2 regions of the Paenibacillus sp. FSL W8-0919 genome follow, and region 1 is predicted to be linked to the other one. Evidence: a T-box and tRNA genes for the amino acid it is inferred to sense, from the RefSeq annotation. Region 1 holds a T-box; the other holds one or more tRNA genes.
The links. A T-box is a leader RNA that pairs with one kind of tRNA and senses whether it is charged. The one in region 1 lies ahead of ileS (isoleucine--tRNA ligase), so its partner is inferred to be a tRNA-Ile.

Region 2: it has a tRNA-Ile gene. The T-box ahead of ileS (isoleucine--tRNA ligase) is inferred to sense a tRNA for this amino acid. The anticodon was not compared.

What each region holds. Positions count from the first base shown of each region.
Region 1 covers NZ_JBBOPV010000001.1:5,856,494-5,859,770, forward strand. The annotation lists gene ileS (isoleucine--tRNA ligase) at 1-1,393, opposite strand, end outside; T-box leader at 1,459-1,738, opposite strand; gene NST44_RS26630 (DivIVA domain-containing protein) at 1,803-2,297, opposite strand; gene NST44_RS26635 (YlmH family RNA-binding protein) at 2,470-3,252, opposite strand; gene NST44_RS26640 (YggT family protein) at 3,259-3,277, opposite strand, start outside.
Region 2 covers NZ_JBBOPV010000001.1:2,005,188-2,008,464, forward strand. The annotation lists rRNA gene NST44_RS08655 (16S ribosomal RNA) at 1-1,534, shown strand, start outside; rRNA gene rrf (5S ribosomal RNA) at 1,673-1,789, shown strand; tRNA gene NST44_RS08665 (tRNA-Ile) at 1,799-1,875, shown strand; tRNA gene NST44_RS08670 (tRNA-Ala) at 1,902-1,977, shown strand; rRNA gene NST44_RS08675 (23S ribosomal RNA) at 2,311-3,277, shown strand, end outside.

The DNA of each region.
Region 1 (3,277 bases):
ATTGTCCGTCGCATGTTCCGCACACCCACACGTTCAGCGGCGTTCCCCAATACCGGTTCCGGCTGATATTCCAATCCACCAGATCCTCAAGGAACTTGCCAAAGCGGCCTTCGCGCACATGGCCAGGATACCAGGTCACCTCGTTGTTGTTCGCGATGAGCTGATCCTTGACCGCGGTCGTTTCGATAAACCAGCTTTCCATTGCATAGTAGAGCAGCGGCGATTTGCAGCGCCAGCAGAACGGATAGCTGTGCTCGTACTTCTCTTTGCTGTACAGCAGCCCCTTCTCCGAAAGGGTCTTCACGATGTCCAGATCGCAATCCTTCACGAAGCGTCCGGCAAAATCCGTGACCTCGTCCGTATACCGTCCCTGACCGTTTACGACGCTTACGAAGCTGATGCCGTTCTCACGGCATACGCGGTAGTCGTCTTCCCCGTGGGCCGGAGCCATGTGCACGATCCCCGTACCGCTTGCATCCGTAACAAACGATGCTCCGACAACGATATTCGCCTTTTCGGCCTTCACATAGGTGAAAGGAGGTGTATAAGATTGGCCGACCAGCTCGGAGCCTTGGAGCGTAGACAGGACGGTGTACTCGCCCTTCATGACGTCTTCCACCAGGTTTTTCGCCACGATGTAGATGCCGTCCTCCTGCTGGACACGTGCATATTCCATATTCGGGTTCACCGCAAGCGCGACGTGGGATGGCAGGGTCCATGGCGTCGTCGTCCATGCAAGGATGTACTCACCGCTGTCATGCAGCTTGAACTTCGCCGTTGCACTCAAATCCTTCACATCTTCATAGCCCTGGGCCACTTCGTGGGAGCTCAGCGTCGTCTGGCAGCAAGGGCAGTACGGGCTCACGCGGTGGCCGCGGTACAGCAGCCCCTTGTCATGAATCGTCGCCAAAATATTCCATACGCTCTCGATATAGTTGTTCTCCAGCGTAATGTAAGGGTGGTCCAGATCGGTCCAGTAGGCAATCGCTTCAGTCAGCTCGCGCCACTTATGCTCATATTCGAACACGCTGGCTTTACATTTCTTGATGAACGCCTCTACGCCGTAATTCTCGATCTCCTGCTTGCCGGAAATGCCAAGCTGCTTCTCAACGCCCAATTCAACCGGAAGCCCGTGCGTATCCCAGCCCGCTTTGCGGACAACATGGAAGCCCTTCATCGTTTGGTATCGGCCTACGAAATCCTTGATTACCCGGCCTAACACATGGCCGATATGCGGTGCACCGTTAGCTGTCGGCGGCCCTTCATAGAAAACATAGTTCGGCTTGCCCGCCCGGCGCTCGATCGACTTCTTGAACGTGTTCTCCTTATTCCATTTGTCGAGGATGCGAAGCTCTCTGGCCCGCGCCTTCTCTTTCACGTCTACTCTGTTCATTGCAGATCTTCCTTTCACTAATGTGAGTAAAGTTCCTCAAGGGAATAAAAAAAGGCCCTCATCCCGAAAGGGACGAGAACCTGTTCTCGCGCTACCACCCTAATTCCGCCCGCAAACCCAGCCGTGAACGACTGTCCCGGGCGACACCTCAATGTCCATGCCTATAACTACCGGCATGGTCCGATATAACGTTCGGCGGACGGCTCAGCTTACGCACGTTACGATCACGCTTCAGCTTCGCTTCTCCGGGATGATCTTCAGCCCAGGACTGACCGCCGACTCTCAGCAAATGCCGGCTCTCTGAAGGACAATTCCTCTGCCTACTGTTCCCATCAACAAATTTTCATCATAATCAAGAATATGATATTAGTTATAGACGACTTCAGGGGAAAAGTCAAGGCCGCCCCGCCTAGTACACCTCTTTAGGCTCCAGGCTCGGTTCGCGGCTTTCTAAGGTCTCCCATCCGTCCTGCTTCAGCAGCTCCAGCTGAGCCTCCACAAGAGAACGGAACCGGGTGCGGTAGATCGACGCCTGCTTCTTGAGCTCTTCTACTTCCAACGCAATTTTACGGGATTTTCCGAGCGCCTCGTTAATGATCCGGTCCGCGTTCTTCTCCGCTTCCTTCACGATAAGCTGCGCTTCCTTCTTCGCATTATTCTTTACCTCATCGGCAGCCTCTTGGGCTACGATGATTGTCTTGGACAAGGTTTCTTCGATGTTGGCGAAATGATCCAGCTTCTCCTGCATCGCCATCAGCTGATTTCCGAGCTCTTTATTCTCCCGAATGACGCTCTCGTAATCTTTAATGACCTGGTCCAAAAACTCGTTGACCTCGTCCTCATCATAACCGCGAATTCGACGGGCAAATTCTTTGTTATGTATATCAAGCGGTGTCAATGGCATGGTGTGCACCTCCTAAATATATGGGCCTCACAAGACGGTTTATCCGCTGTATAAGCCAGACCACCCGTCCATGAGGACAATAGCGGTCATTCTGATTTATCGGCAATTCATTCCGCATTTTGAATGTACGTCCTAAATGATTTCGACAAAAAAACGGCAATTCCTTCAAAGGTCAGACATATTTACCAACCTTGACACGGTACCGCCCTTTCTTCGTCAGGCCGCCGATCTCCAGTACGGCAAATCTGCCCATTCCCTGTATGGAGACGACATCGCCTTCTTTTAAATTGGTTGACGGATCCTCTTCTACCTTCCAGTTCACCCGGCACCGTCCGGCTTTGATCGGAACGACGATCTTCGTCCGGCTGATCCGGTGTGCATCGCTGGCAATGCCGTCGAGTCTAAGCGAGGATACCGTAATGTCCATCGTTTCAAGCTTCGTCTCGGCTGCCTGCAGCTTGTCCATCGGCAGAAGCTCAGTCATCACATGCACCCTGTGCACCTGGCTCAGGTTCAAGTTCAGGAAAGAGCCGATCTCCTCCGATACGACGGCATGGCATCCGCTTTCGATGACATGAATATCTCCAATTTTCGAACGCTTGATGCCGAGGCCGAGAATCGAGCCCATATAATCCCCGTGCTCGAGCTCCAGGAGCTTCTGATCTCCCGACGTGATGCTGAGCACCTTGATTTTGAAGTCTTCGCCGTCCAGCTCGCGGTAATCGGGCGCAATGATTGCGCGTACCCGCTCGGCATCCGCATAGCCGCCCTCAAAAGCGGCATGGACGTCAGGGTGCCGGTTCACAAGCGTCTCCAGAATGAAGCGTTGGCGAGGGTCGAGAAAGTCCGTCAGCTTCACCTCGTGATACTGTCCTGCGTTGGCGACCCATTCCCAGGCCCGGTCGACGAACTCGCGCTCGTCTTGGTGAAAATGCTCATAGATGCCCGGTTTCATCGTTCGTCACCTGCTAAGAAAGAAT
Region 2 (3,277 bases), 3.9 Mb from region 1:
GGCTCAGGACGAACGCTGGCGGCGTGCCTAATACATGCAAGTCGAGCGGAGCTGATGGGGTGCTTGCACTCCTGATGCTTAGCGGCGGACGGGTGAGTAACACGTAGGCAACCTGCCCTCAAGACTGGGATAACTACCGGAAACGGTAGCTAATACCGGATAATTAAATTCGCTGCATGGCGGAGTTATGAAAGGTGGAGCAATCTGTCGCTTGAGGATGGGCCTGCGGCGCATTAGCTAGTTGGTGAGGTAACGGCTCACCAAGGCGACGATGCGTAGCCGACCTGAGAGGGTGAACGGCCACACTGGGACTGAGACACGGCCCAGACTCCTACGGGAGGCAGCAGTAGGGAATCTTCCGCAATGGGCGAAAGCCTGACGGAGCAACGCCGCGTGAGTGATGAAGGTTTTCGGATCGTAAAGCTCTGTTGCCAGGGAAGAACGTCTCATAGAGTAACTGCTATGAGAGTGACGGTACCTGAGAAGAAAGCCCCGGCTAACTACGTGCCAGCAGCCGCGGTAATACGTAGGGGGCAAGCGTTGTCCGGAATTATTGGGCGTAAAGCGCGCGCAGGCGGTTCTTTAAGTCTGGTGTTTAAACCCGAGGCTCAACTTCGGGACGCACTGGAAACTGGGGAACTTGAGTGCAGAAGAGGAGAGTGGAATTCCACGTGTAGCGGTGAAATGCGTAGATATGTGGAGGAACACCAGTGGCGAAGGCGACTCTCTGGGCTGTAACTGACGCTGAGGCGCGAAAGCGTGGGGAGCGAACAGGATTAGATACCCTGGTAGTCCACGCCGTAAACGATGAATGCTAGGTGTTAGGGGTTTCGATACCCTTGGTGCCGAAGTTAACACATTAAGCATTCCGCCTGGGGAGTACGGTCGCAAGACTGAAACTCAAAGGAATTGACGGGGACCCGCACAAGCAGTGGAGTATGTGGTTTAATTCGAAGCAACGCGAAGAACCTTACCAAGTCTTGACATCCCTCTGAATCCTCTAGAGATAGGGGCGGCCTTCGGGACAGAGGAGACAGGTGGTGCATGGTTGTCGTCAGCTCGTGTCGTGAGATGTTGGGTTAAGTCCCGCAACGAGCGCAACCCTTGATCTTAGTTGCCAGCACTTAAGGTGGGCACTCTAAGGTGACTGCCGGTGACAAACCGGAGGAAGGTGGGGATGACGTCAAATCATCATGCCCCTTATGACTTGGGCTACACACGTACTACAATGGCTGGTACAACGGGAAGCGAAGCCGCGAGGTGGAGCCAATCCTAAAAAGCCAGTCTCAGTTCGGATTGCAGGCTGCAACTCGCCTGCATGAAGTCGGAATTGCTAGTAATCGCGGATCAGCATGCCGCGGTGAATACGTTCCCGGGTCTTGTACACACCGCCCGTCACACCACGAGAGTTTACAACACCCGAAGTCGGTGGGGTAACCCGCAAGGGAGCCAGCCGCCGAAGGTGGGGTAGATGATTGGGGTGAAGTCGTAACAAGGTAGCCGTATCGGAAGGTGCGGCTGGATCACCTCCTTTCTATGGAGTACCTCGCTTCCGTAGCGAAGCGGTACAAATACGGTCAGCGCAAGCTGCCGGATAAATAGGCTTTACGAAGTAAAGTCAACCAACTCACTCGTTGGTCAGTTTTGAGAGGTCAATCCTTTCATACATACGTTTGGTGATGATGGCGGAAGGGTTCCACGCGTTCCCATACCGAACACGACCGTTAAGCCTTCCAGCGCCGATGGTACTTGGACCGAAGGGTCCCGGGAGAGTAGGACGTTGCCAAGCGTATGATATGGGCCCTTAGCTCAGCTGGTTAGAGCGCACCCCTGATAAGGGTGAGGTCGGTGGTTCGAGTCCACTAGGGCCCACCATAACAACTTTATATACTTCCTAATATGGGGCTATAGCTCAGCTGGGAGAGCGCCTGCCTTGCACGCAGGAGGTCAGGGGTTCGATCCCCCTTGGCTCCACCATATTTATTCTTAACGCTTCCATAAATTGCAGGTTGTACTGTGATGGAGGTTGTGATAAGATAATCTTCCGGTCGAAAGACTGGCATTGATCCTTGAAAACTAGATAACGAAACGAATTTGCGTTTTAGAAATATCCTTTTAGCTGAACTTGTGTCAAAACAAGTTTCAATAAAAGTAGCACGCGAAGGTTTTGGGATCATCGATCCTTTGGGAGCTTGTTTCACCATTGAGTGGTTTTATCCAATCAGGAAACAAGCGGACAACAGAGCGATGAGCACAATAACCGGAGCATAGTTTATGCTTTCGAAGTTAGTTTCGCAAGCGAAACTTTGAGGTTAAGCTACTAAGAGCACACGGAGGATGCCTAGGCGCTAGGAGCCGATGAAGGACGTGGCGAACAACGATACTGCCTCGGGGAGCTGTAAGCAAGCTTCGATCCGGGGATGTCCGAATGGGGAAACCCGACTGGTGTAATAGCCAGTCACTTCTGCCTGAATACATAGGGCAGCTAGAGGCATACCCAGGGAACTGAAACATCTAAGTACCTGGAGGAAGAGAAAACAAGAGTGATTCCGTCAGTAGCGGCGAGCGAACGCGGAACAGCCTAAACCAGAGAGCTTGCTCTCTGGGGTTGTGGGACGTCTCACATGGAGTTACAAAGGTTTAGATTAGACGAACAGGTCTGGAAAGGCCGGCCATAGAAGGTAAAAGCCCTGTAATCGAAAATGTGAACCCTCCGAGACGGATCCCGAGTAGTGCGGGGCACGTGAAACCCCGTATGAATCCAGCAGGACCATCTGCTAAGGCTAAATACTCCCTAGCGACCGATAGTGAAGCAGTACCGTGAGGGAAAGGTGAAAAGCACCCCGGAAGGGGAGTGAAATAGAACCTGAAACCGTGTGCTTACAAGAAGTCAGAGCCCGATCGATGGGTGATGGCGTGCCTTTTGTAGAATGAACCGGCGAGTTACGTTCCCATGCAAGGTTAAGGCGAGAAGCCGTAGCCGCAGCGAAAGCGAGTCTGAATAGGGCGCTTTAGTATGTGGACGTAGACCCGAAACCGTGTGATCTACCCCTGTCCAGGGTGAAGGTGCGGTAACACGCACTGGAGGCCCGAACCCACGTACGTTGAAAAGTGCGGGGATGAGGTGGGGGTAGCGGAGAAATTCCAATCGAACTCGGAGATAGCTGGTTCTCCCCGAAATAGCTTTAGGGCTAGCCTCGGAAATTAGAGTCGTGGAGGTAGAGCACTGATTGGGTGCGGGGCCCGCAAGGGTTACCAAGCTCAGTCAAACTCCGAA